One region of the Mesorhizobium sp. M0048 genome, then DNA from elsewhere that is predicted to be linked to it. Evidence: riboswitches for the same ligand, from Rfam matches in the RefSeq annotation. Region 1 holds a riboswitch; each other region holds the start of a gene.
The links. Region 1 has a riboswitch for cobalamin ahead of metE (5-methyltetrahydropteroyltriglutamate--homocysteine S-methyltransferase). Riboswitches for the same ligand answer to the same signal wherever they lie in the genome.

Region 1 (9,614 bases):
CGCGCCGAAGTGATCGGCCCCCTTAGGGCGAAGGGGCAGCCACTCCGTCCTCCATGTCCAGCGATTCTTCGACTGCTTCCGATTCCGGGCGATGGTCCAAAGGAGAGTATTCGCCGCTGCATCCGGTTTCGAGCGACCTTGCTCCCAGTTTCGAAGCGTTGCCAGATCGAGGCCATACCGCACGGAGAATGCCTCCTGAGAGAGCTTCGTGCGATCCCGGACTTCGCGAACACTTATCGGCCGCGGCGCATGAACCTTCGCGATCACGCCTGCGGACGACAGTTCATTCTTCAGTGCCAATAGGTCGTCGACGCAAGGAACCGTCACGAACGCCTTGCTGTGATCGACCATCTCCGTGAGTATCGCGTGGGCCGTCCTGAGCGGCAGCTGTCTCTTAACGGGAATCCGGGCGGCCTCAGGAGTATTCGCGCCGTGAAGAAAACTGAGGCTCAGTCGGACGGGAGAGCCTGACGACACCGGGACGACGTCCCGGGTTCGCACCCGTTGTCCGTACCGCTCCATGAATTTCGATGTAGTCGACATTAAGCTTCTCCGCGATCACTCGACCGAGCTTGCGCAATTTGGACCATCCCCACTGGAGGCATCGCGATAAAAGTACGCCAAACAACGCTAAGGGAGAACAAGCAGTGATCTGATTTCGTTCGACGCTCGTTTTCGAGAGCCGTTCTGGGTCGTTCGCAATCAACTGTGTAGGCCAGCGGAGCGAGCAAGGAGCGCCAGATCCGGACAGGGCTGAGTGGGGTGTTTCTCCGAAAGATGGGGCCATGCCCTAAGGAACACGAGATGTAGTGGACTCGTCGATTCGCGCGGTTTCGATTCGCGCACCCGGGCACAACGCTTGGATAAGTCCCATCAAATGCTCTCCGGTGGCCGTCATCTGTTTAGCTGACATTGGGCCGAGGGCTTCCAGCACGAGCCACATGGCGCGGGTATCGACCGTGACCATGGTGCGCCGCCCCTGCCGCCAGTTCCAGCGGCGGCACGTGACACCGGCATCATCGCACCAGATGACTTCGCCCGGTTCAGGATGCTCGGTTACCATTTCACCTTGCTGGATCGTGTCGAATGGCTCCGCTCCCTTCGCAATTAAAAGTCTCGGGACCCCCTGGTAGAGATCGAGATCCTCCCCGCCAATCGGAACGCCATACAACACGCTGACGGCATTGTAGGCATCAACCAGTGGGGATATCCGCGGGAGAGAGCCATCTTTCCGCACCCGCTTGAGAAGCGCGGCGGCCGAGCACGGCGTTCGATTGGCCTTTGTGCCGAACGCCTCGTAGGCAACGGCCCACGCCGCAAGATGCGCGTCCCTTTGGGCGTCATCGCGAAGCGCCGCCTGTTCCGCCGCCGCAATCGTGTCGTTCAACGCCTGTGCATCCGGCACGTCGATTTCAGCGTTCCGCACCACAATGCTGATCAGATGAAAATCCGGGTAGCGGGCCTTGATCTCGGGGGCAATCAATGGCGTGAAAGACATGGGATGCTCTTTTCTCATGGGGAGGCTTTGCGCTGCGGGTCGTTCGGGAAATGTTTGAAGAAAGGTGGTTGTCGAGCGTCCAGATCTTCTGGCATCGGCATGGTGCATGCCGCACCATGCGCTGGATAATTCCATCATTCGGCCGTGGACAAGGCCTGGTAGAGATCGTCGATTATCTCTTGCGGGTGCTCGAGCCCGCCTCGGCCGGCAACAAGCTACGCCTCCGCCAGATCCTCCATTTCATAAAAGGCAGCGGGCGCGATATGGATGTGAAGCAGCTTTCCTTGCCGGTTATGCATCGCTCTCGGAAATTCGTCTCGCACGAAAATCTGCCGCCAAACTGGCCTGATCAACAGCACCAGTTGCATAGCGTTTTCCCAGTCCAGTTGGCTTTGCAATGAAATGCGGTTCAGCCCAAGGGTCGGTTTCCTCGCCAGCACGCCACGTCCCCGCCGTTTTAGCCACCGTGTCCCGGCAACGCGTCTTGCACCTGCTTGACAACCGCTCGCAGGATCTCAACGCCCTTCTCGATTTGCCGAATGCTCAAGGCGGCATAGCCCATGACAAGCCCCATGCGATCGATGTGGCCTTCGTCCGACTGCCGCTCGTAAAGGGGCGAGATCAGGTGTAGCCCCAGGCCCGCGCCTCGGGCGGCTTCGACCAGGGTCGTTTCCCGCGATCGCGGCAGTTCGTCGAACCAAACGACGACGTGCAGACCGGCCTCTGCTCCCTGGACAGCGATGCGATCTCCGAAGCTGCGCCGCAAGGCGCCCAGCAACGTCCCCCGACGCTCGCCGTTCAGCCTGCGCACGCGCCGCACATGGCTTTCGTAGCCGCCACTCTCGATCAAAGAAGCCAGAGCCTCCTGTTCAGCCACCGGCGAATGCCGGTCCGCGAATTGTTTGGCGGTTGCGAAGACCTCCTGCAATTCCGGCGGGACGACGAGGTAGCCGATACGCAGCATCGGCGAGAGCGTTTTGGAGATCGTGCCGAGGTAGATGACAGCCCCGTGGTCCTCGAGACTGTGCAGCGGAGGGACCGGATTGATGTCGTAGCGATATTCGCTGTCGTAGTCGTCCTCGATCACGTAGGCATTGTTGTGCCGCGCCCATTCCAGAAGCTGGTGGCGGCGCGTGATCGGCATGACGCCGCCCAGCGGAAACTGATGCGATGGCGTGACATAGGCCAGTCGCGCCCCGATCCCCGCCAGCAACTCCGTCTTCATCCCGTCCTCGTCGACGGTGACCCGGACGGGCGAGGCACCCGTACTGGCAAAGACCTGACGCGCCATCCTGTAGCACGGGTCCTCGATGACGAAGCGGTCGGCGGGATCGAGAAGCAGGCGAGCGCACAGATCGAGGCCCTGCTGCGAACCGTTGACGATGATGATCTGCTCGCGGTCGCAGCTCAGGGTTCGGGCGCGCCAGAGATAGCCCTGGAGCGCCTGGCGCAGCCGGCGCGAGCCGCGAGGATCGTCATAGGCAAGACGCAACGGGCGCTGCCCCATCGCCTCGTTCATCGCACGTTTCCAGACCAATGCGGGGAAGTCTGACGGCGCCAGGTCGCCATAGCGGAAATCGACCTTCAGTCCAGTCGGCAGATAATCCGGCCAGGGCGGCATAACGCGCAGTCGTTCGCCATAGGCGGACAGATGAACCGGGCCGACTCGTTTCGCGACAGTGCGGCTCGTCTCAGGACCGATCAGCGAGGATGCAACGCGAGGTCGTGCGCCTTGACGGACTTCGATAAAACCTTCCGCGGTCAGTTGCTCATAGGCGACCGTCACCGTCGTTCGCGAAACCCCAAGGTCATTTGCCAGGCCTCGGGAGGACGGCAGCTGACTACCGGTTTCGTAGACGCCGCCGAGGATTTGCTCGCGAAGGGCCTCGTAAATCTGGCGTGCACCCATCGCGTGCGAGCGACCTGCAGAACCGGCGCTTGAAGACTGGACCATCTTTTTCATCGCCAACTGGATATTTCACATTGGCCAGTTTGCCGTCAATCTTTCGGAAACCCAAGAAAGATCTAGAGGCCGAATGACCCGTTCCTATCAATCCGAAACCGATGCTCTCACGCGGTCGCTCCACGACACCGGTCCCGGATTCGCCACTCGGGCGATCCATCATGGCTACGATCCCGCCGGCTTTTCCAATGCCGTTCAGCCGCCAGTCTTCTTGACCTCGACCTATGGATTCGAAAGCGTGGCAGCGAACGAGGCCGCCGCCGCGCTTGGCGGAAGGCTCTATGCGCGCGAATACAATCCCACGACGGAGATCCTCGAGCAACGGCTCGCCAATCTGGAAGCAGCCGAGGCAGGTTTGGTCGTTGCCTCGGGGATGGCGGCTTTCGGCACACTGATCTTGTCGCTCCTGTCCCAAGGCGATGAACTCATCGTCCACAAGACACTTTATGCGAACACGCTTGCCATGGTCGAACAGGCGGTCCCCCGCTTCGGCATCAAGGTCGTCGCGGTCGACCTGTCCGATCCTCACAATCTCGATGCCGCGATCACCGAGCGGACCCGGCTTGTTTTCTTCGAGACGCCGGTGAATCCGCTGAGCCGCATCTGCGACATCGCTGCCATTGCCGAGCGCGCCCACGCGCGCGGTGTAAAGGTTGCAGTCGACAGCACCTTCGCCTCCCCCGCGCTCCAGCGGCCGCTCGAACATGGGGCAGACCTCGTGCTCCACTCGCTGACCAAATACATCAATGGGCACGGCGATGCCCTTGGCGGGGCGATTCTCGGCGACGCGCAAACGCTCCGCACGCTGCACGAAACGGGCCTGCGCTACATCACCGGCGCAGCGCTCTCGCCCATGTCAGCCTTCCTGATCCTGCGCGGTCTGAAGACGCTCACGCTGCGCATGGAACGGCACAGCGCCACTGCCCTTGCGGTGGCTCAGGCGCTCCAGGCGCACCCGGCGGTGGCATGGGTGAGTTATCCCTTCCTCGACTCGCACCCTGATCAGGTGACGGCGCGAAAGCAGATGTCCCAAGGGTCGGGCATGTTGGCCTTTGGCCTCCACGCTGGGTTCGAGGGCGCGCGGCGGATGATGGACCGGCTCAACCTGATCACCCGGGCTGTCAGCCTCGGCGATGCCGACAGTCTCATCTATCATCCGGCAAGCCTGACCCGTGCTCGTCAGCCGATCCGCAAGGATGCGCATCTGGCCGATGGAGTCGGCGAGGACCTCATGCGTCTCTCGGTGGGTCTTGAAGACGCCGATGACCTAATCGCCGACCTGCGGCGGGCTCTGGACGCCTTGTGATGACTTGTCGTCCGGCCAGTCCTGCGCTCACGCACAAACCTGGAGCCTTGCCATGGCATTCCTGAGCGGCCTTTCCGCGTTTCCCATCACGCCGACCGATCGTGACGGCCGTGTCGATACCGTTGCTCTGCGCAAGCTGATTGCCAGGCTTTGCGCCGCTCAGGTCGATTCCATCGGTCTTCTCGGCAGCACCGGCACATACATGTATCTGACGCGCGAGGAACGGCGACGGGCGCTCGCCGAGACCTTGGACGAAACCGGGGGACAAATGCCGGTCGTGGTGGGTGTGGGCGCGCTGCGCACCGACGAAGCAGTGAGGCTCGCGCAGGACGCTAAGGCCCTTGGGGCTGCCGCGGGGTTGCTTGCCGCCGCCTCTTACACCCCGCTCACTGAGGACGAGGTGTTCGAACATTTCTCCACGGTGGCGCGCGAAAGTGGCCTTCCGATCGTCATCTACGACAATCCAGGAACGACGCATTTCCGTTTCACCCCAGCACTCGTCAGCCGCCTGGCAAAGGTGCGGGGGATCGTCGCTATCAAGAATCCGACAGAAAAGGGCGATGCGATCAAGAGCCATCTGGCCGACCAGAGGCGCACTGTGCCGGAAGGGTTCTCGATCGGCTACAGCGGCGACTGGAACGCTGCAGAGGCCATGATCGCTGGCGCTGACACATGGTACAGCGTCCTCGCGGGCATCCTGCCCGAGGTCTGCACAAAGATCGTCACAGCGGCGCAGCAGGGCGATGCGGCCGAAGCGCGACGGATCGATGCCGCGCTTGCGCCGCTCTGGAGCCTCTTCAAGGAGTTCTCGAGCCTTCGCGTCGTCTATGCACTTGCCGAATTGCTCGACATTTGCCGTGCCGACCCCCCGCGTCCCATCCTGCCTCTGCCCTCAGCAGCGAAGCGCCAGATCGCCGCCGCGTTGGAACGCTTGCCATCGGATGTCAACCGGTGAACAGCGAACCCGGCGGCCAGTGAAGGAACCTGTCATGTATGTACCCGCGCATTTCGATGAACCGAGCCGAGAAGTCCTTTACGAACTGATCGAGAACAGCGCACTTGGCATGCTGATAACCCATGGCCGGAGCGGTCTCGACGCCAATCACATCCCCTTCGAACTCGACACGTCACAGGGAGAAAACGGTTCCCTTTATTCCTGCGCGATTAGTACACGTGCCGAAGGAAAGTGCACTTTCTCGCTCGAGTGACTTATTTCAAAGGATGTGATCGCGTTTTGGCACATTCACGGCCCACATGCGGCAGCCGCTAACTCACCACATGGTGAGTAACCAGGAAACCTTCCGGCCTACACTTTCTCCCGGAGCGCGCGTGCTGCAGCAACCATGTTCATGAGGGCAGGGCGGACCTCCTCCCACTTGCGGGTTTTGAGGCCACAGTCCGGGTTTACCCACAGTTGGGCATCGGACAGTCGCTCGCGGGCAAGCATGACGAGATCCGAAATCTCGCCGACTTCCGGGACCCGTGGTGAGTGAATGTCATAGACTCCGGGCCCGATTTCATTCGGATATTTGGAGCTCGTGAAGGCGTCCAGCAGTTCCATTTTCGAGCGCGACGTCTCAATCGAAATGACATCCGCATCCATTTCAGCGATCGCGTCGATGATCTCGTTGAACTCCGAATAGCACATGTGGGTATGGATTTGAGTCGCGTCCTTTACACCCGTTGAAGCGATCCGGAAGCATTCGACAGCCCAGTCGAGATAGTCGTTCCAATCAGACTGGCGCAGTGGCAATCCTTCGCGAAACGCGGCCTCATCGATCTGGATCATCCTTGCGCCGGACCATTCGAGATCCGTCACTTCGTCGCGGATGGCGAGCGCGATCTGGCGGCATGCTTCGGAGCGGGGTACGTCGTCGCGAACAAATGACCAGTTGAGAATGGTCACTGGGCCTGTGAGCATTCCCTTCACAGGGTTTTCCGTAAGCGACTGGGCGAATTGCCACCAGCGCAGCGTCATCGGATTGGGCCTCGATACGTCGCCGAAGATGATGGGGGGGCCCACGTAACGCGACCCATAGCTCTGCACCCAGGCATGCTGAGTGAAGGCGAAGCCGGACAGCTGCTCGCCGAAATGCTGTACCATGTCGTTTCGTTCGAACTCACCGTGCACCAGCACGTCCAGCCCGATCTCTTCCTGCCAGCGAATTGCAGCCTCGATCTCCTTCTTCAGGAAGGTCTCGTAGTCGACATAGCTCAGCTGGTCCTTCGCATGAGCGGCCCGCGCCCTGCGTACCTGCGGCGTCTGCGGGAAGGACCCGATGGTCGTCGTCGGGAACGGCGGCAGCCCGAGCGTGCCGGCCTGGACTCTGGAGCGCTCGGCAAAAGCGCTCTCTCGTCGCTTCATGCTGTCGTCAATGCTGGCGATCCGCCCCTCAACCAGCGGGTCATGGATCTTCGTGGATGTCACGCGAGTGGCGGCAGCCTCGGCAGACGCTTTCAACGCGCCTGCCACCGCATCCCTGCCTTGGGACAGGGCCCGGGCAAGCAACACCAACTCGTCGGTCTTCTGGGCCGCGAAGGCGAGCCACGACCTGATGTCCGCGTCGAGTTCCGTCTCCATGCGGATGTCGATCGGCACATGCAGCATCGAGCAAGAAGGCGCGATCTCGACGCGGTCCAAGGGCCAGCCGGCGACGATCGGTTTGATGCGGTCGAGAATGGCGGGCAGGTTCGCACGCCAGACGTTGCGGCCATCGATCAAGCCAAGCGAGAGCACCAGATCCTTCGGTGCGAGCCGACCCACCGTTTCCAGCTGCTCGGGAGCGCGCACGAGATCAATATGCAGCCCGGCCAGGGGCAGAGAAACCGCGGTTTCGAGATTGTCTCCCAGCGGCCCGAAATAGGTAGCCAGCATGATCTTCAGCTCGGGGGCGGCTTTCGACAGCTGGCCATAGGCGAATTCGAACGCAGCTCGTTCGTTCGGGTTCAGATCGAGGACAAGCGCTGGCTCATCGATCTGCACCCAGTCGGCTCCAGACAGCTTCAGCCTCTGCAGGAGTTGCTCGTAGACGGGCAGCAGCCGGGGCAGGAGCGCGATGGGATCGAATCCTTCGGCAGGCGATTTCGCCAGCTTGAGGAAGGTGATCGGTCCAAGGATGACTGGGCGTGTGTGAACGCCGAGAGCTTTAGCCTCGATGAAGTAATCGACCGGTTTCGTCGACGAGAGGGCGAACGTCTGATCATCGTTGAGTTCCGGCACAATGTAGTGATAGTTGGTGTCAAACCACTTGGTCATTTCCATCGCGGTTACGCCAGGCCGATGAGCCGCATGCTGGTGACCACCGTGCCCACAATCCTCCGTCTGACCTTGGTTGCCGCGCGCCATTGCGAAATAGATGTCAAGTGGAACCTCGCCGCTATTCCAGCCGTAACGGGATGGAACGGCGCCGACCATGGCTGCGGTGTCGAGCACATGGTCGTAGAGCGAGAAGTCGTTCGACGGTATTTTCGACACGCCGCGATCGTGCTGCTCCTCCCAGCTAGCGGCACGGAGCGCCTTCGCGGTCGTGAGAAGGTCGGCAGCGGACGATTTTCCGGACCAGTAGCTTTCAAGCGCGAATTTCAGTTCTCGCCGACGACCGAAACGGGGCACGCCGAGCGTTGCTACAGGAATTTGCTGAGAGACAGTCATGCCAGACCCCGATGGTTGGGGCGTCGGTGACAAGGAAGGCGCTAGCAGGCCGGCACGAACGCCAGGCTGCAGCGGCCACCGAGACACCCCGCCCGTGGACGTAATTCGCCGTGGCAGGTCTCCTGGCTCGCGGGGTCATAGCCTCTACCCGTCTTCCCAAGGCTATTCGCCTCAGTGACATGAGTGGGGTTGGCTCGCCGCTAACAGTTGCGGGGGCAGCGCCGGCATCGCACCGGCTTCCCTCTTAGCTCCGCTGCGGCAGCGCCGTACGGAGAACCACGACGCGGGAGACAATTACAGCAGTTCGCTTCTTTGTCAACGTCGCATAAAGAAATGTTTATGTCGTTATGTTAAATTTCCGTTGGCATGTTCCAAAGGTCGCCTCGAAAGCGAAAACTGTGGAAGCCTTGAGCGGCCGGTAAATCAAAGCAATGACGCACGGCGCCCTTGTCCAGGAGGATAGGAGTTCGTCGGCTGCCGGCAGCAAACATACCGGCAAGCGCCGTGGTGCTGCTTAGCGCATCATGCGAACCACCTCAGCGTCGAACTTCGGCTCCGAGGTTCCGACCGCTTCGTTGGTGATCTGCTCGCGACCATATTCGGCTCAATGGCGAGGCTGTTGCCCATGTGGAAGCTGTTGGCCGTGATGCCCTCGGTGATATGACACAACGATTTCGGGGGGAGCACACCGAGGCCAGGCGCAGCGGCGTGTTGCGAAGTGATCGAGGCCAATGTCTCGCACTGCTTGTTCGCAGCCCACCGGCTCAAGGTAACCCGGCTCACCACCGGGCCAGCTCAAGTCCTGTCCAAATGAGGCCTGAGCGGCAAATCGTCGTGCACGCGCACGGTTTGGCGTTCGATCTTGTGATGCGTCTTGGGCGGACAATCGCCACGGTGCAGCGCGCAGAAGCGGTCCCCAATTGGGAAGCCGCGGGCGGTGAGGGCAAGCCAGCGCCACAGGCGGAAGGGGACTTGGACCTGTTTGCCCTGCTGGACCACAAGTTCGCGACACAGGGCCTCAAGGAGAAGACCAAGAGTGATTATGCGCGGGACCTCGCCAAATTCATCAAAAGCAGCGGGCAGTCAAAGTTCGGCGCCGATTGACATGGAGATAGCCATCGCGGGGGACCGCCCAGGCGGACCGCAAGCCGGAATACAACCGGGTGCAGGCGGCCAACCTCGTCCACAAGATGGC
Region 2 (9,614 bases), on a different contig from region 1:
GCGCCGCCGCGACGTTCGCCGCCGACGGCGCGCCATAGGCGCTTGCCGCGACTTCAGCCAAGTCGCGGCTGCGCGCCGTTTCCGGCAATCGCGACAGGGCGGTGGCGGGCAAATCGAAAAGCGGGTAGGAGTGCGGATTGATCCCGGTCGAGAGGTCGACGAAAGGCAGCGGCGCGTGAGGGAAAAGCGCCCTCGCCCGGCCAAGGCTTCCGCCGTGGTCCACTGCCGCCGTCACCCCATCAAGAGACTTCATGTCGATCCTGATCACTTTCCTGTCGCTGGCCATCGAACTTGTACTCGGCTACCCGGCCCGGCTCTTCGATGCCATTGGCCATCCCGTCACCTGGTTCGGCAGGCTGATATCCTTTCTCGACCGCAGGCTCAACCGCGCCACTGATTCCGACGCCGACCGTCGCCGCTGGGGCGTCGTCGCGCTGCTGGTGATCGTGCTGGTGCCGGCCGCCCTCGCCTTCTGGATCGAAGTCATGCTTTGGAGCATTCCCTTCGGCTTGTTGGTCACCGCAATCCTGGCGACGTCGCTGCTGTCGCAGAAGAGCCTGGCCGAGCATGTCGAAGCGGTGGCCGACGCACTCGACAGCGGCGGACTGGACATGGGCCGCATCGCCGTCTCCAGGATCGTCGGCCGCGATCCGGAAAAGCTCGACAGGGCCGCTGTCTGCCGCGCAGCGATCGAAAGTCTTGCCGAGAATTTCTCCGACGGCGTCGTCGCGCCGGCCTTCTGGATCGGTATTGGCGGGCTCGCCGGCGGCGTCGCCTACAAGGCCGCAAACACCGCCGATTCGATGATCGGCCACCGCACGCCGCGCCACGAAGCCTTCGGCTGGGCGGCTGCGCGCTTCGACGACTGGATCAACCTGCCGGCGTCGCGGCTGACGGCGCTGCTGATCGTGCTTGCGGCTTTCCTGGTCAAGGGCGCCGACGCCAAAGCCGCCTGGCACGCCGTGCGGCGCGATGCGAAAAAACACCGCTCGCCCAATGCCGGCTGGCCGGAGGCAGCGATGGCCGGCGCGCTCGGCCTGGCGCTCGCCGGCCCCCGTTCCTACGACGGCGTGATGGTCGAAGACGCGTTGATGGGCGAGGGCGGCCGCCGCGACGATGTCGAGAGCACCGACGTCCGACGGGCGCTGAAACTCTACCAGGTCGCCGACTTGCTGCTGATTGCGCTGTTCGGGGTGGTCGCAGTGGTTGTTATCTTGGCGTGACCTGCGCTCGAGATCGACGGAAACAAAAAACCCGCCAAGCGGCGGGTCGTTGGAGCCAATTAGCACCATAGCGAAATTAATAGCATAGCTGCCGGCACAAAGCAAGAACAAAATAGGGCAACGCCTCAAATAATCGGTTCAGGTCGGCGCTGCCCCTCAGCCTTAGCTCCCCGTGAAAAGACAGGGAGAGGGAGATCGCCAGCGTTGCGGCTAGCTCCTTGTCCCCGTCCTTCACGGGGAGAAGTCGCCGGCAGGCGATGAGGGGCAGCGCTGACCTTGACAAACCAGCAACACCCCTCAGAACTCAATCCCCTGCTGCGCCTTCACGCCGGCGGAGAAGTGGTGCTTGGTCACGGCCATCTCGGTGACCAGGTCGGCCGCCTCGACCAGTGCCGGCTTGGCGTTGCGGCCGGTGACGACGATATGCAGGCCTTCGCGGCGTGACTTCAGCGCCGCGACCACCTTTTCGAGGTCGAGATAGTCGTAACGCAGCGCGATGTTCAACTCGTCGAGCACCACCAGGCTGATCGACGGCTCGGCCATCAGCTCGAGCGCCTTCGCCCAGGCGGCCTCGGCCGCCGCGATGTCGCGTTTCAGGTCCTGCGTCTCCCACGTAAAGCCCTCGCCCATGGCGTGCCAGAGGACACGGTCGCCGAAGGCGGCAAAGGCGTCCTTCTCGCCGGTGTGCCATTTGCCCTTGATGAACTGGACGACGCCGACACGCTTGCCGTAGCCGAGCATCCTGAGCGCCAGACCGAAGGCGGCCGTGGTCTTGCCCTTGCCCGGCCCGGTGTTCACGATCAACAGCCCCTTCTCGACCGTCTTGGCTGCAACCTCGGCGTCCTGCACCGCCTTGCGCTTGGCCATCTTGGCGCGGTGGCGTTCCTCGTCCCCCTGTTCAATGGTCTTGGGATCGATAGTATCAGCCATGTCATTTCACCTTGAGCGGCAGCCCCGCCACCATCAAAAGCACGGTGCCGGCGACCGCCGCGACGTCCTGGTTCAGCCGGCCGGCGGCATCGCGAAACCGTCTTGCCAGCGCATTGTCCGGCACGATGCCCTGGCCGACCTCGTTGGACACCACGAACCACGGGCCACGCGGCCGCGACAGCACATCGGCCAGCCTTTGGCATTCGGCCTCGACATCATGGTCGGCCAGCATATGGTTGGTCAGCCACAGCGTCAGGCAGTCGATCAGCACCGGCTGGCCGTCGGGCAGTGCCTCGATCGCGCCGGCAAGGTCGAGCGGCGCCTCGATGGTCGTCCAGCCATCGCCTCGCCGCGAGCGGTGCAGCGCGATGCGCTGACGCATCTCCTCGTCATAGGCTTGCGCTGTGGCGATATAGCTCCACGGCGCCGGACAGGCGCTCACCAGCCTCTCGGCATGCGCGCTCTTGCCGGAGCGCGCACCGCCGATGACCAGGGTCAGCGCCCCGGCAGCGCGGTCAGGCAAAGCTGTCGCGCAGGCTGGTTGCCGCGCCGGTGAAGCGTCCGCGCACCAGCCCGACGACCATACCGAGCACCAGCCAGAACACCAGATTGGTCAGCGTCACCGCCACCACGAACTGATGATGCAGGCCTTCCGGGATCGCCGTCTCGAAACTGTCGGGCTGCGGCGCGCCGACAATATGCGGCGCAACGATCAACGCCACGGCAAGGATCGCCAGCGGCAGCGATCTGCGGAAGGCGATAAGGCCGAGACCGGCCGCTGTCGCCACCACTGTTGCCCACCACCAGATCTGGCGTTGGACAAGGTCGGCCGCCGGCATCGCCGGCAGTTCCGGCGCCAGGCCGAGGCCGGGCGCCAGCGTGAACACGGCAAAGCCGGCCAGGCCCCAGAACAGGCCCTGGCGCCAATTGCCGATGCCGCCGGCGAATTCCGAAACCGCGACCAGGACCAGTGCGAAGCCAATGCCGGTGACGATATTGGCAACGACGCTGAAACCAAAGCGCTCGAAGCCGTCGGCCGGCGCCCAGCCTTCGTCTTCAGCCGGAGCCATTGCTTCAGCCGGTGCCGGCGCGGCGCTGCTCATAGCCATCGTGCCGGCGGCGTTTTCGGCCGGTGCCGCAGGTGCCGCGGCATGGTCATGGCCGCCGCCGGCCTGTTCGTAGACTTCCGCTTTCAGGATGAGCGGCACGGTGGCGTAGGCCTGCATGCAGGCGAGAACGACGCCGGCCACAAGCCCTGCGATCGCCGCGATGAAGACGACGTTGCGAAACAGTGTCATGATGTCAGCCCCTTGTCAGTGGCAGGGAAAGCCCATCGAGTGGCGATAGTCGTGCGCGGCATTGTGGACCGCATCGATATGCGAGAAGCCGACAAAGCCCATGACGAAAATGCCGAGGAATGCAGCAAGCGCCAGCTGCAGGAGACGCGACTGCGAGGAGGCGGAAGCGCCGAGCGAAACGGAAGCGGTATTCATGTCTTGTCCTTTCGCCCTCCACCCGAGGGCATAGAAGTCAGTTTCCTGTCGCCGGCAGGTCTCCTGGCTCGCGGATCAGCGCCCTTCCCCACCTTCCCGAAGGCGAACCTTCAGTGGCATATGGAGAGGACTACCGCACACAGTTGCGGGGGCAGCCACGGCATTGGGCAAACAATTTCGCCCGCACCGCATTCCCTCTTGGTTCCAAACGGAACCGACGACATCAGCGACTATAGGCAGAATCGCCGCGCCCGGCAAACCAAATTCCGCCGGATCGTGTGGCGAATGCGCCGCCTCGCCAAACCGGAGAACTGGCGCCGCAGACGTCGCGATCTGCGCGGTCAAACAGAACGGCCTGCGTTCGATGCGGCACTGCACCGCTTCCACAATTGGGTGTTCGAGCGCCATGCGGCGCTCGAACATCAAAGCGATTTGGGCAGATAGCGCCAGGTGACGAAGCCGCAGATCGCCGCCAGCAGGCCGAGTGTCGCGAAAACCGCGCCCAGGCCGAAGAACGCCAGCACCACGGAATAGACCAGCGGCGGCGTCAGCTCGGAAAAGTCGAGATAGGTGCGGTAGACCGCCGCCATCTGTGCCCGCTCATACGAGCGCACCGAGCGCATGAAGGCGGTCGAGCCCAGCGCATCGAGCGCGATGGTGAAGAAGGCACCGCAAAGCAGCAAGGCGCCGGTGATGAGCGGTGCGGCCTCGCCGACGGCGCCGGCCGCCAGCAGCGTTGCCGACATCGCGAAATAGGCGAACGTCATGGTGCGCCGGCCGCCGAAACGCTTTCCTGCCCTGCCCCAGAAGATGGCCATGAACAAAAGCGCATTGCCGGCCGAAACCAAGAGGCCGCCGGCGAGCTTGCCCTCGCCGGTGATCACCATGAACAGCGGCCCATAGACGAAGAACGTCGTCCAGAAGCAGGAGCGGCCGAAAGCGATCAGCCAGGCCAGCCTCAGCCTTGGCTGCGCGACGAAGCGGCCGATATTGGCCAGCGGATTGACCGGCCGCGTCTTGCCGGGGCGGATCGACGGGTTATCGCCAAGCCGGTAAGTCCAGAACAGCGCCAGTAAAGCCATGGCGAAGACGGCCACCGCGCCATGCGCGGCATAGATGCCGAAACGCGTGTAGAGGTAAATTCCGAGGGTCGGCCCGGTGGTCCAGGCAAGCATCGACCACGCCATGCGCAGCGACTCGGCCTGCATGAAATCGGTCTTGCGGATATGGTCCATGATGTAAAGGTTGAGCGTGATCGCCAGCGCGCCGGCGCCGACGATGCGGCAGAGCATGCCGACCACCTGGCCAGCCAGCGTATGGGTGACGAAGAACAGCGAGCCGGCGGCCAGCAGGCAGGCGCCGGCGGTATAGACCCAGCGCCGGGCAAAGCGGGCGATCAGCATCGGCATGAACAGCGTCGCCGACAGGCCGAGCATCGCCACGATCGTGTAGAGGATCGAAACAATCTGCTCGTTGTGCAGTATCTCATAGGCCTGGATCGGGATGACGCTGGACACGGTGGCGCGCGCGAAGGATTCGACCGCATAGAGCGAGGCGAAGGTGCGGGCATCCGCCGGCCGCAAGGCCGCAAGCCAGATCGGATGGCGCACATGGGTAGCCATTGTGTTCCCCGAAGCCGAATCGCCCGAAGCAGGGTTGGAGCACAAATCTGCCGCGGCGATTCCTGGCCGCGTAACAGGAAACCGACGCCTTCACGGCAAAAAGCGAAGCCGGCCAAAGGCTTTCCGGCTCTGGCCTAAAGCAGCCCTGATGCCGCCGTCACCAACGCAAAGCAAGGCCCTGCTTCTTTTGACGGTGGCAACCGTGATAGTCGTCTTGCCGGGGCTGAACCAAGACAGCGAGACCAATGAGCATCGACACGCCGAGCGCAGCCGTTCAGGATCAACCGAAGTCGAAGCGCATCGCCGCTATCGACATTGCACGCGGCATCGCATTGCTTGCCATGGCGAGCTATCATTTCACCTGGGACCTCGAATTCTTCGGCTACACCGATCCCGGCCTCACCGCCTTCGGCTGGTGGAAAATCTACGCGCGCTGCATCGCCTCGAGCTTCCTGTTCCTGGTCGGCATCAGCCTCTATCTCGCCCATGGCAAAAAAATCCGCTGGACCGGCTTCTGGAAGCGCTTCGCCATGGTTGCCGGGGCAGCGCTCGCAATATCGCTGGTCACCCGCATCGCCACGCCCGACGGCTTCATCTTCTTCGGCATATTGCACGAGATCGCGCTCGCCAGCTTGCTCGGCCTGGCGTTCCTGCGGCTGCCGGCGCTGCTGACGCTTGCCGTGGCGGCCCTCGTTATCGCCGCGCCTTTCTACTTGCGATCCGAGCTTTTCGATCATCCGGCTTTGTGGTGGGTCGGCCTGTCGGCGACCAACCCGCGCTCCAATGACTACGTTCCGCTGCTGCCCTGGTTCGGCGCCGTACTTGCCGGCATCGCGGTTACCAAGCTCGCCGCCACCTCCGGCGCACTGACGCGGCTGTCGGCCTTGGCGCCCGGCCGCTGGGCAAACCCGCTGGTCTTCATCGGCCGGCACAGCCTTGCCTTCTATTTGATCCATCAGCCTGTGCTGATCGGCTCGGTCTGGCTGTTTTCGCAATTCATGCCGGCGCCGGCCGAAACCAGGGAGGTGAGTTTTCTGAAATCCTGCCAGATATCCTGCGAGCAGGCACGCGACACCGAGTTCTGCTCCAGCTATTGTGCCTGCATGCTGGACACTCTCCAGGGCGAAGCCTCGCTTGACCGGCTCTACAGCAACGACCAGTCCCTGGAGTGGAAGGCGCATATTGGCGAGCTCGCCGGCACCTGCACCGCCCAAGCCGAGGCGGCGGAACTGGGAACGCGCTAATCGAGGGAGGACAATAATGAGCGACAGTCACCCGAAACCCGTGCAGCAAAATCCTGGGCAGCCGAAGCTGGGGCACATCCCATGGCCGCCGCTGATCTATATCGCCGCCATCATCGTCAGCGTCGCGCTAGGGCTGTTCTATCCGCTGCCGTGGATCGGCGATCTTCTCGGCGACATCCTGTTCGCCGCCGGCCTTGTGGGGTTGGTGGCGGTTGCCGCGCTCTGGTTCACGGCAATTCGCACCATGATCCGCGCCAAGACGACGCTCAACCCGAACGGCGTGCCTGACCATCTGGTGACCACCGGACCCTTCGCCGTCAGCCGCAACCCGATCTACCTCGCCAACACATTGCTGCTGGTCAGCCTCGCCTTTGTCACGGGGATCGCCTGGTTCCTGCCGCTGGCGGTCATCGCGGCGTTCTTGACGCAGAAGCTGACGATCGAGAGCGAGGAGAAGGTGCTGACCGCCAAATTCGGCAAAAAGTACCGGGACTACGCCAAAAGGGTGCGGCGCTGGATTTGAGCCGAGGCTGACACCGCGCCTATGTGGTGACGCCGAGTTCCACCAGCCGCTCGACGCAGGATTCCTCGGCTTGGTCGAGTTCGGCCAGGGTCTCTTCGAGGTCGCGGCGTTTCTGGCGCAAATGCTCACGCTTTTCCTCGATTCGCTTGATCATCAATTTGAGTTGGCCGACCTCGCCGGGCGGCTCCCTGTACATCTGGATGATTTCGCGGATCTCGTTGATCGAGAAGCCGAGCCTTTTTCCCCGCATGATCTGGCGGATCAGATGCCGGTCCGATGGCCGGAACAGCCGGGTGCGGCCGCGCCTTACCGGCTGCACCAGCCCTTCATCCTCGTAGAAGCGCAACGTCCGCGTCGACACGTCGAATTCCCGGGTCAGTTCCGTGATCGAATAATATTCCCGCATCGTCACTCCAATGCCCCGACCACGCCGCGAGTTCCAACTGGCCGGCGCCGCCGGCGCTCAGGCGCGTACCAGAATCGGCGGACAAGGCGCTTTCCAAAGCCTCGCACGGCATTTACGTAAAAGTCAATTGAGGTGCCGTTCAGCGCACGCCGAACCACCATGTGGCGAGCCCGAGAAAGGCAAAGAAACCGACGACATCGGTGACCGTGGTGACGAAAACCGCCGAAGCCACAGCCGGATCGATCTTGAAGCGGTCGAGCAGCAGCGGGATAAGGATGCCTGCCAGAGCCGCCACGAACATGTTGATGATCATCGCAGCCGCAATGATGCCGCCGAGATTGCGATCGTGGAACCAGGCAGCAGCCACGAGGCCGATCAGGATGGCGAAAATGATGCCGTTGATGAAGCCCACCCCGATCTCGCGGCGGATGATGCGGCCGGCATTGTAGATGTCGAGGTCCCTGGTCGCCAGCGCCCGCACCGTGACGGTCATGGTCTGCGAGCCGGCATTGCCGCCCATGCCGGCGACGATCGGCATCAGCACCGCCAGCGCCACGATATGCTCGATGGTGCGGTCGAACAGGCCGATCACCGAAGCCGCCAGGAAAGCCGTCAAAAGATTGACCAGCAGCCAGGGCACGCGCGAGCGCGAGGTCGAAAAGATGCTGTCCGAGAGTTCTTCGTCACCGACGCCGCCCATGCGCAGCAGATCTTCCTCGGCCTCCTGCTGGATGACGTCGACGACGTCGTCGATGGTCAGCACGCCGACCAGCCGCTCGTTCTCGTCGACGACGGCGGCGGACAGAAGATCGTATTGTTCGAATTCGCGCGCCGCCTCCTCCTGGTCCATGGTGGCCGGGATGGCATGCCTGGTCTCATGCATGACCTCTTCGACCTTGACCGAGCGCTTGGTACGCAGGATCTGGTCGAGGTCGATGGCGCCGAGCAGCTTGAAGCTCGGATCGATGACGAAGATCTGGCTGAAACGGTCGGGAAGATTGTTGTCCTCGCGCATGTAGTCAATCGTCTGGCCGATCGTCCAGAAGGGCGGCACCGCGACGAACTCCGTCTGCATGCGGCGGCCGGCGGTCTCTTCGGGATAATCGAGCGAGCGCCGCAGCCTGATCCGCTCGGTGAACGGCAGTTGCGACAGGATCTCGTCCTGGTCCTCCTGGTCGAGGTCTTCGAGAATGTAGACGGCATCGTCGGAATCGAGATCCTGCACCGCCTGGGCGATCTGCGCATTGGGCAGACTGTCAACGATGTCGCGGCGGATCGCCTCGTCAACCTCGGTCAGCGCGGAAAAATCGAAATCCTTGCCCAGCAATTCGACCAGCGCGCGTCGCTGTTCCGGATGCAGCGCCTCGAGCAGGTGGCCGAGTTCCGACTGGTGCAGATCGTCGACTTCACGCTTCAGCGTCAGCGTATCGCGATCGGCGATCGCGGCCCCGATCTGGGCGAGGAACGACGACAGGATGACGCCGTCCTCGTCATAGATGTCGGCGCGGCGCTCCTCGGCGGCCCTGGCGCCGGTCATCTGTTCGTCCTGGCCTTCCACCAGCGCCTCCCGCCATCGGATTTCCGGATAAGGTGCCTGTCAGGTCTAACGCATGACCCTGACAATCGGAATCGATTTTGCGAAAGGACCATGCGCAACGGCAAATTGCTACAGCGCCGTTCGCGCGTCCAAACGACGCAACGCATACCGGATGGTAGGAGGAGAGGACGTTCTACAAACCTGCGGCGCTGCAAAACCTTTGCGGCGCCAGGTAAAGGGCAGCGTATCTCCCCGCCCGGTCAACCAGATGGGGAGATCGACACTGATTCAAAACGGCGAGGCCGGCAGTGCGAGGGCCTCGCTGGTATTGGACTGGAAGGCTTCCCGATCAGGCGGCGTGGCGCTTCGCCTCGGCCGCATAGCGGTCCAGGAGACCGCTCCAGCCACCCTCGGATTCGAAGGCCTCGCGCATCGCCTCTGCGGTTTCGCCCATGTTCTCCAGAAGCCTGTGCTCGAGTTCCACACGCGTCGCGTTCTCACCGAGCGCGACAAAGCGGATCTCGACTTCGGTCAGCAGTGCCGGATCGTAGCGCCAGCCGGCTCCAATGCGCCAGGCGAGCGTCAGCCTGGACGGCGGATCCCAGGCGAGAACCTCGCCCCAATCGCATTGTGACC
Region 3 (9,614 bases), on a different contig from region 1:
CTTCGGCTCTCAATGCGCTAGGCCGGCCCGACCAGCCGGCCACCAGCACGATGGCGAAATAGGGCGCCTGGTCGTCCTTTTTGTCGGCCAGCCGCATCGAGACGCCGCCCGGCATGGTGCCGCGCTCGACATAGATGGCCCGCGCCAGCTTGTCGGTTGCCTCCAGCGCGCGCCTGATCTTGGGCAGGTTGCGGCCGACCTTCATGATCACCGCAGCGTCGGTATCGGCGAGGCGACGCGTCAGCTCGAATTCGCTCATCGTGCCCGGCAGCACCGTCAGCACGTCGTCGCCCTGGACGATCGGCAGGCCGGTCGCCGACCAGCAGCCGGACATGGCGGTGACGCCCGGGATGACTTCGGTCGGAAAACGGTGCGCCAGCCGGACATGAAGATGCATGTAGGAGCCGTAGAAAAGCGGATCGCCTTCCGAAAGCACCGCGACCATCCTGCCGGCGCTGAGGTGCGCGGCGACCTTTTCGGCCGATTGCTCATAGAAATCGGTGATCTGCGAGCGGTAATCGCTGTGATCCTTGTCGATCTCGGTCGTCACCGGATAGAGCAGCGGCAGTTCAATCAAATCGGGGCGAAAATGCGCGCCGACGATGGCGCGCGCATTGCTGTTGTTGCCGCGCTTGGCGAAATGCGCAACGACATCGGCCTCGGCCAGCGCACGCACCGCCTTCAGCGTCAGCAGGTCGGGGTCGCCGGGACCGGTGCCGACGCCGACCAGTCGACCTTTTGCGATCACGTTCATAGGCCCGGCCTCGCCAATGCATTGAGGGCGGCGGCGGTCATGGCGCTGCCGCCCAGCCGGCCGCGCACGACGGCGTAAGGCACGCCATAGGAATTTTCGGCCAGCGCATCCTTCGATTCGGCGGCACCGACAAACCCGACCGGCATGCCGATAATCGCCGCCGGCTTCGGCGCGCCGTCGCGCAGCTTTTCCAGCAGATAAAACAGCGCGGTTGGCGCATTGCCGATGGCGACGACCGAACCGGCCATGCGCTCGCCCCACAGATCGATGGCGGCGGCCGAGCGGGTGTTGCCGATCTTTTTCGCGATGTCGGCGGTCCGCGGATCGCGCAGCGTGCAGATCACCTCGTTGCCGGCCGGCAGCCGGGCGCGCGTGACGCCGTGCGAGACCATCTGCGCGTCGCAGAAGATCGGCGCACCGGCGCCCAGCGCCGTGCGCGCAGCGGCGACGAAATCGCTCGAGAAAACGAAATGTCGCGCTGCCTCGACCTGGCCGCAGGCGTGGATCATGCGGATAGCGATTTCGGCCTCGGCTTCGGAAAAGCGCGACAGGTCGGCCTCGGCGCGGATAATGGCGAAGGAGCGCTCGTAGATCGCCGTGCCATCATGGATGTAGTCGTAGGCGTTCTGGGCGGGCATGCTCATTCCTGTCGATAGATTTCGGTGATGCCGGGCGCGCCGAGCCTTGCCAGGCAGGCGACAGCAGTTTCGCCGGAATGTCGTGCGCTGCGGATCGCCGCTGCAATGCGGCCGATGCTGTGCGCGGCGTCGTAGCCCGGCCTGTATCCGGCGGGCAATGCCTTTGCCGTCCCGTCCACGACAAGTCCGGCTCCGTTTTCGCCACCGACCAGGGTCAGCGCCGCCGGACCGGGATGGGCGCAGCCCTTGGCGCAGCCGGAGATGTGCAGCGTTAAGGAGGAATCGAGGATGTCGCGGTTTTCTGTAGCGATGATCTCGGCGATGTCGCGGGTGGCGATGCGGCCGGAGGCGCAGGCGGGTGCGCCGGGGCAGGTGGCGATCCTGGTGCGCGGATCGGCTGCGTCGGTGACAAAGCCGAGGGTAGCGGCGGTGTTTTGAAGGGGCTGGTTGGCGGCTGCCGGCTGACCGAGGAGAAGCAGGCCCCGCCTCGGGGCAAGGCGGATTTCGACTGTGCCAAGAGTGAGGGCACTCTGCGCGAGGCCGGTGAGTTTATCTGCGGGCATGCTGCCGTAGGGCAGGCCGATGCCGAGAGCGTGGCCGTTACTCAGGTTGAAGATACCAATGGGCGGGCGATGGCGCTCTACGGCGCCCCCCTCTGTCCTGCCGGACATCTGCCCCTCTAGGGGGGAGATTGCACCTTGGTCTCCGCCTTCGCTAATCGCCGAAGTCGCGCCGAATACCGAGGCAGCAGAAGGACGGCCGTCGGCGGAACTGCCGATCTCCCCCCTAGAGGGGCAGATGTCCGGCAGGACAGAGGGGGGCGCGAAGGAATGCCAGCTTGCGAGTGATCTACGCTGCCGTTCCGTCAAATCCCTTGCATGAGCTTCGCGGCCTTTTTCGGCGACCATCCTGAGAATCGCGACGGCGATATCACGGGCAGCATCTTTCTCGATCATGGCGAGAGGCCTGACATTCTGCCCGTCGCCAGCAACAGCTATCCGCCAGCGGACGCCCGCGTCGGTTCTGATCGCAGCCAGTCGTACATCGGCCACTACCGCATCCATCGTCAGTTGCCCGCCGCCATCGACAACGACCGAAACCTTCGGACCGAGCCTTGCCGTTAGACCAGCCTCTTCAATCGCCACCCTGATCCGCTCTGTCAGCGGTCGCGGATCGGCGATCTCCTGCGGATCGATGCCCGCTAGCGGGCCAGTCTCGACCGGCACGCCTGTGCGCACGGCGATGCCGAGCGCGTCGACCTCCATTGCCAGCAGCCGCGCGCTTGCCGGCGTCAGGCCGCGGATCTGCAGGCTGCCGCGGGCGGTCACTTCCATGATGCCGTTGCCATGGCGCAAGGCGGATTCGCAGAGTCCGATCAACGATTTCGGCAACAGTCCTCCAGCGACCGGATTGAGCCGCACCAGCAGCCCGTCGCCGGTCTGCATCGGCGCGGACAAGGCAGGGCAGGCGTCACGGCGCGAGAAAGCGTTCATGCCGCCACTCCCAGAGCTTGCGCTTCGGCAATCAGTGCGGCGAGATCGTCATCGATGGAATTGCGCAGCGGATGCCAGAGCCCGCGCCGCCGTGCCGAGAGAAAACGCTCGGCGATGACTTTTGCGGCTGAAGGGTTTTCGCGCAGGATGAAGGCGCGGACCACGGGGTCGCCGAGATAGGCGTCGTGCACGGCCTCGATAAGCGTGCCCGATATGGCATGGGTAGTCTCGGCAAAGCCGACAAGCCGGTCGACCGTCTCGGCGAATTCCGAGGCGCCGCGCGGGCCATGACGCATCTGGCCGGCGATGAAGCGCGGATTGACCGCGCGGGCGCGAACTACCCGGGATACGGCCTCACTGATCGAGCGCGGCTTGGGCTTTTGCGGGTCCGTGGTGTCGAGCACGATCACGTCGGCGTTCTTGCCGAGCGCGGCAAGCGCTGCCGAAAAGCCGCCGATGAAGGCGACGTCGGCCGAGCCTTCGAGGATGTCGCGGCCGGGGTCGTCGCCGGTATGAACCAGAAGGTCGGCCTCGGCGAGGCGATCCTCGAAAGCGCCGGGCGCCGAAATGCCTTTGCCCTCGCAGCCGCCATAGGCGTGCGAGGTGGCGGCGAGATAGGTGCGGCCGATCTCTTCGCGCGCGGCCCAGTCGCCGCTCGACAACAAGTCCTCGACGCCCGCGCCGTAACTGCCCGGCGAGGTGCCGAAAATGCGCGGGCTGATCTTGCCGTCGATGCGGGTCCTAGCGGCGAGCGGGTTTTCCGAATCGTCCTCGTCGCGGGTCGCCACCGCGTTGGCCGCGGCGTCGATCAGCGCGATCTGGGTCGGGAACATGTCGCGGAACAAGCCCGATATGCGCCAGGTGACATCGATGCGCGGACGGCCGAGTGTTGCCGGCGGCAGCACATCTATGCCGGTGATGCGGCCGGTGGCTGAATCCCATTGCGGCCGGCAGCCCATCAGCGCCAGGCCTTGCGCGATCTCCTCGCCGCCGGTGCGCAGTGAGGCCGACCCCCACAGGTCGATGACCAGCGAGCGCGGCCAGTCGCCATGCGATTGCATGTAGCTGCGGACCACTTCTTCCGCTGCCACCTTGCCCAGATCATGGGCGGTCGGCGTCGGCATGGTGCGTGGGTCGGCGGTGAAAAGATTGCGGCCGGTCGGCAGAACATCGCGCCGACCCCGTGCCGGCGCACCGGCCGGACCGGCAGCGACGTGGCGGCCGTCGAGGGCGGCAAGCAGCGCGGTTTTTTCAGCTGCCGCGCTTTCCCGCCGCAACGGATCAGCCTCGCCTTCCGGCGAGCGGCCGTAAATGTGCAGGCCGTCCTTGATGGCGAAATCCTTGAGATCGCAGAGCCAGGCGTCGATGCGGCGCAAAGCCTCGTCGGCTGCGTCGGTCCTGGCGACACCAGCCTCTGAGGCGAGGCCGGTCTTTTCCGCCGTTTCGACTATCAGCTTCGCCAGGCGGTCGCGGCGGCGGCGGTCGAGCCCGTCGGCCTGGGCATATTCGTCGACCAGTCGTTCAAGCCTGTGCTGGTTTTCGTCCAGCCCGGCGCCGGTCAGCGGCGGCGGCAGATGGCCAAGCGTGACGGCGGCAACGCGCCGCTTGGCTTGCGCTGCCTCGCCTGGATTGGAGACGATGAAGGGGTAGACGACGGGCAGGGCGCCGGTGACGATTTCGGGAAAGCAGTTTTCGCTGAGCGCAACGGTCTTGCCGGGCAGCCATTCCAGCGTGCCGTGGGCGCCGACATGGACAATTGCATGGATGCCGAGCGACTGGCGCAGCCAGAGGCCAAAGGCGACCAGCGCATGGCGCGGCGGCAATGTCGGGTCGTGATAGTCGGCGCGGCGGTCGACTGAGCGCCCGCGATCGGGGGCGAGCGCCACGGTGATGTTGCCGAACGTGGCCGTGCGGAAGCGGAATTTGGCGACAGCAGGCGCTTGAACACCCCCCTCTGTCCTGCCGGACATCTCCCCCGCAAGGGGGGAGATTGCGCTCTCATTGCCGGTTTCGCCAATCACTGAGGTTGCAGAACGGGTGCCGTCGGCGAAACGGCCAATCTCCCCCCTTGAGGGGGAGATGTCCGGCAGGACAGAGGGGGGCGCCTCGCGCGAACCTGTCTCATCTTCCGCCTTACCCCATGCCGCCTCCACGGCAGCGAGTGCCGCAGTCGGTAACTCTGCAGAAAGAGCGAGATAATCGTCCAGTCTCAGCCCACCATTCCCCCGTTCCAGCAAATCCAACAACTCCCTTGGCGTTTGCGGAATCCTTTCAACGGCGTAGCCCTGTTCGCTCAGATCGTGCAGCATTGCCAGCACGCTGGACGGCACGTCGAGGCCGACGGCGTAGCCGGTGCGACCGGGGGCGCTCGGATAGTCGGGGATCAGGATGGCGAGCTTGCGTTCCGCGCGCGGCGTCCGCCGCAGGCGCACGAATGCCTCGATACGGTTCGCCACTTGCGCGACGCGGTCGGGCTCTGGCCGGTTGGCGAAGGCGCGGAAGGCCAATGCGGGATCGGTTTCGCTTTCGCCCTTGAAGGAAATGGCGCCGGCCAGGATGCGGCCGTCGAGCTCGGGCAGGACGACATGCATGGCAAGGTCGGCGGGCGCCAGGCCGCGCTGATTGGTTTGCCAGATGTCGCGGCGGGTGGTTGCGACGATGACCTGGAACACCGGCACGCCGGCGCGGTCGAACAGGGTTTCAACGCCCGGCTCGGCCCCAGAGGCGAAAGCTGTGGCGGTGATGATGGCGGCAGGCTTCAGCGTTGCAAGCGCGGTTTCAACAAAGGCGAGTGAGGCCGGGTCCTTGAGGCTGGAGACGAAGATAGGCACGGGAGCCATGCCGCGCGCGCTCAGCGCTTCGAAAAGCGCGTCGATGGGCGCGACGTCGGCCGCGAGCAGCATCGAACGGTAGAAGAGGATTGGCACGACGTCCCCCTCCCTCTCGAGGGGAGGGTGGCCCGAAGGGCCGGGTGGGGTCATTGCGGCAGTGCTCGACGCCTCTTTGAGTTGGCGCGCTTCGGAGAGGACCCCATCCCCGGCCTGCGGCCGGACCCTCCCCTCGAGGGGGAGGGGGACGCCGCGTTCTACGACCCCCAGTCCCGGCTCGTAAAATCCAGCCTTTGGCACGCTAACGGGTTCGGCTACCGCCGCACCAGATCCAGCGAGACTTGCCAGCCTCTGCACCAGCGCCGTCATATTTGCCGGCCCGCCCTCGCGAAAATAGCCAAGCAGGGCGTCCAACTCCTCGCGCGGCAGCGTCGAGCCTTCGATCAGTCGCAAATCCTCGTCGTGGCTCTCGCCCGGTAGGAGCGCCAGCTTGATACCGCGATTTCGCGCGATAACGGCGAGCTGGTCGCAGCCATAGCGCCACCACTCGTAGCCGCCGAGAATGCGGACCAGAATGACCTTGGCGTGGCGGGCGACGCTCTCGGTCCAGAGGTCGACGGACATCGGATGGCGCAGGTCGCGCAAGGCGGCGAGCCGCATCGAGGGCAGGCGGTCCGCATCCGCCTTCCACGCCGCCGCCAGCCCGGCCAGGTCGCTGTCGGTGAAGGACAGGGCCACGACATCCGCAGGCGTTTGCCTGAGATCGACAGGCTCGGCGAGATCGTCGAGCGAGGCGGATGTGGTGGTGAGGATGTGCATCGCGGCTTGTACCTGGGGTCAGCCGGCGAGGATACGCTCTATCGCCGGGCGGTTCAGCCCTTTCAGACCGATGACGACAAGGCGCGAGCGGCGATCGTCTTCAGCGGTCCAGGCCCGGTCGTAATAATGGTTGACGCGCGGGCCGACGGCCTGCAGCAGGAGCCGCATCGGCTTGCCGCCAACCTCGACGAAGCCCTTGACGCGCAACACGTTTTCTTCCTCCGCCGCCGTGGCGACGCGTTGTGCGAGCTCGTCCGGGTTAGACACGGACGCGATGTCGATGACGAACGAGTCAAAATCGTCATGTTCGTGGTCGAGCTCGTCGTCGTGATGGGTTTTGCGGTTCTCTATGTCGTCCTCGACGGCGAGGCCGAGGCCGAGCAGCACCGACGGATCGACCTTGCCTTGCGAAGTCGGCACGATCTTCACCGCCCGCGCAACATGCTTGCCGATGACGGCATTGGCACGGGCCGAGCCGGCTGCGTCCATCAGGTCGCTCTTCGAGAGGATGATCAGGTCGGCGCAAGCGAGCTGGTCCTCGAATACTTCCTCGACCGGATCGTCGTGTTCGAGCGTCTCGTCCTGCGCGCGCTGCGCCTGCAGGGCGTCCATGTCGTTGGCGACGCGCCCATCAGCCAGCGCCGGTCCGTCGACGACGGCGATAACGCCATCGACGGTCACCCGGCTCTTGACCGACGGCCACTGGAAGGCCTGGACCAGCGGCTTGGGCAGGGCCAGCCCGGACGTCTCGATCAGGATATGGTCGACCCTCGGCATCAGCGACAGGATCTGGTCGAGTGCCGGGACGAAATCGTCGGCGACAGTGCAGCAGATGCAGCCATTGGCCAGCTCGACAATGTTTTCCTCGGGGCAGGTGTCGATGCCGCAGCCCTTCAGGATCTCGCCGTCGATGCCGATGTCGCCGAACTCGTTGACGATGATGGCCAGCCGCTTGCCTTTGGCGTTTTCGAGCAAATGGCGGATCAATGTCGTCTTGCCGGCGCCGAGAAATCCGGTAACGACGGTGCAGGGGACGCGCGAAAGGGGGGCAGCGGCCATATCAAGTCCTTCAAAAGGTCGAGGGGAGGGATGCGGGCAACCAGACCGCGCTTCAGGCAATCGGGACGGCCGCGCCACGGAATGAGCCCATCCGTCGAGGTGGCGAACAGCTTTGCGCCGGTCACGAGATCGGCGCCGCTGGTCGCGGTCAGGTCGCCGAAGACGTAACTCCAGCAGCCGTCGCGCAGCATGGCGGCGCTGAGCCGGCGCTTGCAATTGCCGAGGCATTCGACGGTGCGGATTTTGATGTTTTCGCCGGAAGCGGCGCGGCGCGTGTCCTCGGCGAGCAGTTCGCCGGCGCGGGGATGAGCGTCCGAACCGGTCTCGTCACGGCAGGAAGAGCAGACGATGACGGTAACGCCGGCCGGGGAATCGTCAGGGCCGGACAATAAATCCGCTGTCTCAGCCGAAAAACTGCTGTCGCGTTCCAAATCAGGCTCCTTGCCCGGAAAACCCGCCAGGCGATCGGATTCTTATGTCCTAGACGGCAGGTCTCCTGGCTCGCGGGTCATCGCCTTGGTGCCGCCTTCCCGGGAATATCCCAGTGGTTTTCGGCCTTGGCTCGTCGCTTACAGTTGCGGGGACAGCCGCGGATTTGAAATCGAGATTTCGCACCGCATTCCCTCTTGGCCCCTGCCGTTGCGGGCAGGGGACCGTCTGAAACGGATTTAGGCTTGTGGAGGCAGTCGTGTCAACGCACGTCTATGACGCGGCGATATCTGCGAGCGGCCGGCCAAGGTCGCCGGCAGCCGTCACCGCGATGCGCTCAAGCCCGAGCCAGCCCTGCATCTGCTTCAATTCCTCGAAGAGTTCGGCAGCGGTTTGTGGCGGGGCGCCGGGCTCCGCATAGGCGGCATGGACGCGCAATACGCCGGCCGGACGGTCGGCCCTGAGGTCGACGCGCCCGACGATGCTGTCGCCGAGCAGGAACGGCAGCACATAATAGCCATACCGGCGCTTTTCGGCCGGCGTGTAGATCTCGATGCGGTAGTGGAAGTCGAACAATCGCTCGGTGCGCGACCGCTCGAAGACCACGGGATCGAACGGCGCAAGCAAGGCGCGCGCCTCGATCCTGCGCGGCAAACGGACGTTCTTATGGAGATAGGCTGTTTTGCTCCAGCCGTCGACGCTCACCGGCAACAGCTCGCCAGCCTCGACCAGCTCCTCGATGCGGCCCTTAATATCGGCGGGCGAGAGGCGGAAATAGTCGCGCAGGTCGCCTGCCGTGGCGACGCCATGGGCGCGGGCGGAGATGCGCAGCAATTCGCGGTGGGCGTCCTCGGGGCAGGGAACCGGTAGAGCGAGTATCGCGGGCGGCAGTACGCGCTCCGGCAGATCGTAGAACCGTTCGAAGCCGCGGCGATGCGCGGTGGTGATGCGGCCGGCCCAGAACAGCCATTCGAAGGCGTGCTTGGCATGGCTCCAGCCCCACCAGCCGCCCGAACCCTTCTGGCCTTCGAAAGCCGACGCCGCGATCGGGCCTCGTTCGGCGACCTCGCGATAGATGTCTTCGATATAGGCGGCGTGCTCGCGGCCCCATTTGGCCAGTCCGCTGTACATTTCCTCGCCGCGCTCGGCCCGCTGCATGCGCCAGCGCATCAGCGGATAGGTCTCGACCGGCAGGAAGGAGGCTTCGTGCGCCCAATATTCAAAGACCATGCGCTTGCGCGTTATGGCGGCGTCGTCGAGCAGCGCCAGCTTGTAGGGGCCAAGCCGCGAATAGAGCGGCATGTAGTGGGCGCGCACCACGGCGCTGACGGAATCGATCTGCAGCAGGCCGGTACGGGCAAGCACGCGGGCCAGATGTCGGCGGTCGGGTGTACCGGCGGGTCGGGGGTCATTGAATCCCTGTGCCGCCAGCGCGATGCGGCGGGCCATGCGAAGTGAGATTTTTTCCTTCATCAATGCGGGTATCCTGATGATGCCGGACAGAGAAGAGAATCTGTGATTCCGCGCCATGCTAGCAGGGTTTTGGCGGTATCCATGTCAGGAGAGAAAAGTGGAGTGAAAAGTGAAAGAAATC

Region 2: another riboswitch for cobalamin. It lies ahead of NKJ84_RS05830 (CbtB domain-containing protein); the one in region 1 lies ahead of metE (5-methyltetrahydropteroyltriglutamate--homocysteine S-methyltransferase).
Region 3: another riboswitch for cobalamin. It lies ahead of NKJ84_RS05650 (DUF1636 family protein); the one in region 1 lies ahead of metE (5-methyltetrahydropteroyltriglutamate--homocysteine S-methyltransferase).

The regions. Positions count from the first base shown of each region.
Region 1 is NZ_JAMYUV010000060.1:18,839-28,452, forward strand. Features, by position in the region: gene NKJ84_RS29145 (B3/B4 domain-containing protein) at 791-1,498, opposite strand; gene NKJ84_RS29150 (hypothetical protein) at 1,615-1,899, shown strand; gene pdxR (MocR-like pyridoxine biosynthesis transcription factor PdxR) at 1,956-3,461, opposite strand; gene NKJ84_RS29160 (trans-sulfuration enzyme family protein) at 3,535-4,767, shown strand; gene NKJ84_RS29165 (dihydrodipicolinate synthase family protein) at 4,820-5,722, shown strand; gene NKJ84_RS29170 (FMN-binding negative transcriptional regulator) at 5,757-5,975, shown strand; gene metE (5-methyltetrahydropteroyltriglutamate--homocysteine S-methyltransferase) at 6,074-8,419, opposite strand; cobalamin riboswitch at 8,515-8,715, opposite strand; gene NKJ84_RS29180 (hypothetical protein) at 9,269-9,523, shown strand.
Region 2 is NZ_JAMYUV010000004.1:53,986-63,599, reverse strand. Features, by position in the region: gene cobD (threonine-phosphate decarboxylase CobD) at 1-253, opposite strand, end outside; gene cbiB (adenosylcobinamide-phosphate synthase CbiB) at 252-1,223, shown strand; gene cobO (cob(I)yrinic acid a,c-diamide adenosyltransferase) at 1,521-2,153, opposite strand; gene cobU (bifunctional adenosylcobinamide kinase/adenosylcobinamide-phosphate guanylyltransferase) at 2,155-2,676, opposite strand; gene NKJ84_RS05835 (CbtA family protein) at 2,669-3,451, opposite strand; gene NKJ84_RS05830 (CbtB domain-containing protein) at 3,467-3,646, opposite strand; cobalamin riboswitch at 3,683-3,880, opposite strand; gene NKJ84_RS05825 (MFS transporter) at 4,069-5,268, opposite strand; gene NKJ84_RS05820 (heparan-alpha-glucosaminide N-acetyltransferase) at 5,514-6,512, shown strand; gene NKJ84_RS05815 (methyltransferase family protein) at 6,529-7,035, shown strand; gene NKJ84_RS05810 (MerR family transcriptional regulator) at 7,055-7,441, opposite strand; gene mgtE (magnesium transporter) at 7,581-8,978, opposite strand; gene NKJ84_RS05800 (SRPBCC family protein) at 9,328-9,614, opposite strand, start outside.
Region 3 is NZ_JAMYUV010000004.1:15,879-25,492, forward strand. Features, by position in the region: gene NKJ84_RS05625 (precorrin-2 C(20)-methyltransferase) at 1-754, opposite strand, end outside; gene NKJ84_RS05630 (precorrin-8X methylmutase) at 751-1,398, opposite strand; gene cobG (precorrin-3B synthase) at 1,395-2,885, opposite strand; gene NKJ84_RS05640 (cobaltochelatase subunit CobN) at 2,882-6,532, opposite strand; gene cobW (cobalamin biosynthesis protein CobW) at 6,551-7,591, opposite strand; partial or broken gene NKJ84_RS05650 (DUF1636 family protein) at 7,597-8,022, opposite strand; cobalamin riboswitch at 8,061-8,264, opposite strand; gene NKJ84_RS05655 (winged helix-turn-helix domain-containing protein) at 8,294-9,493, opposite strand.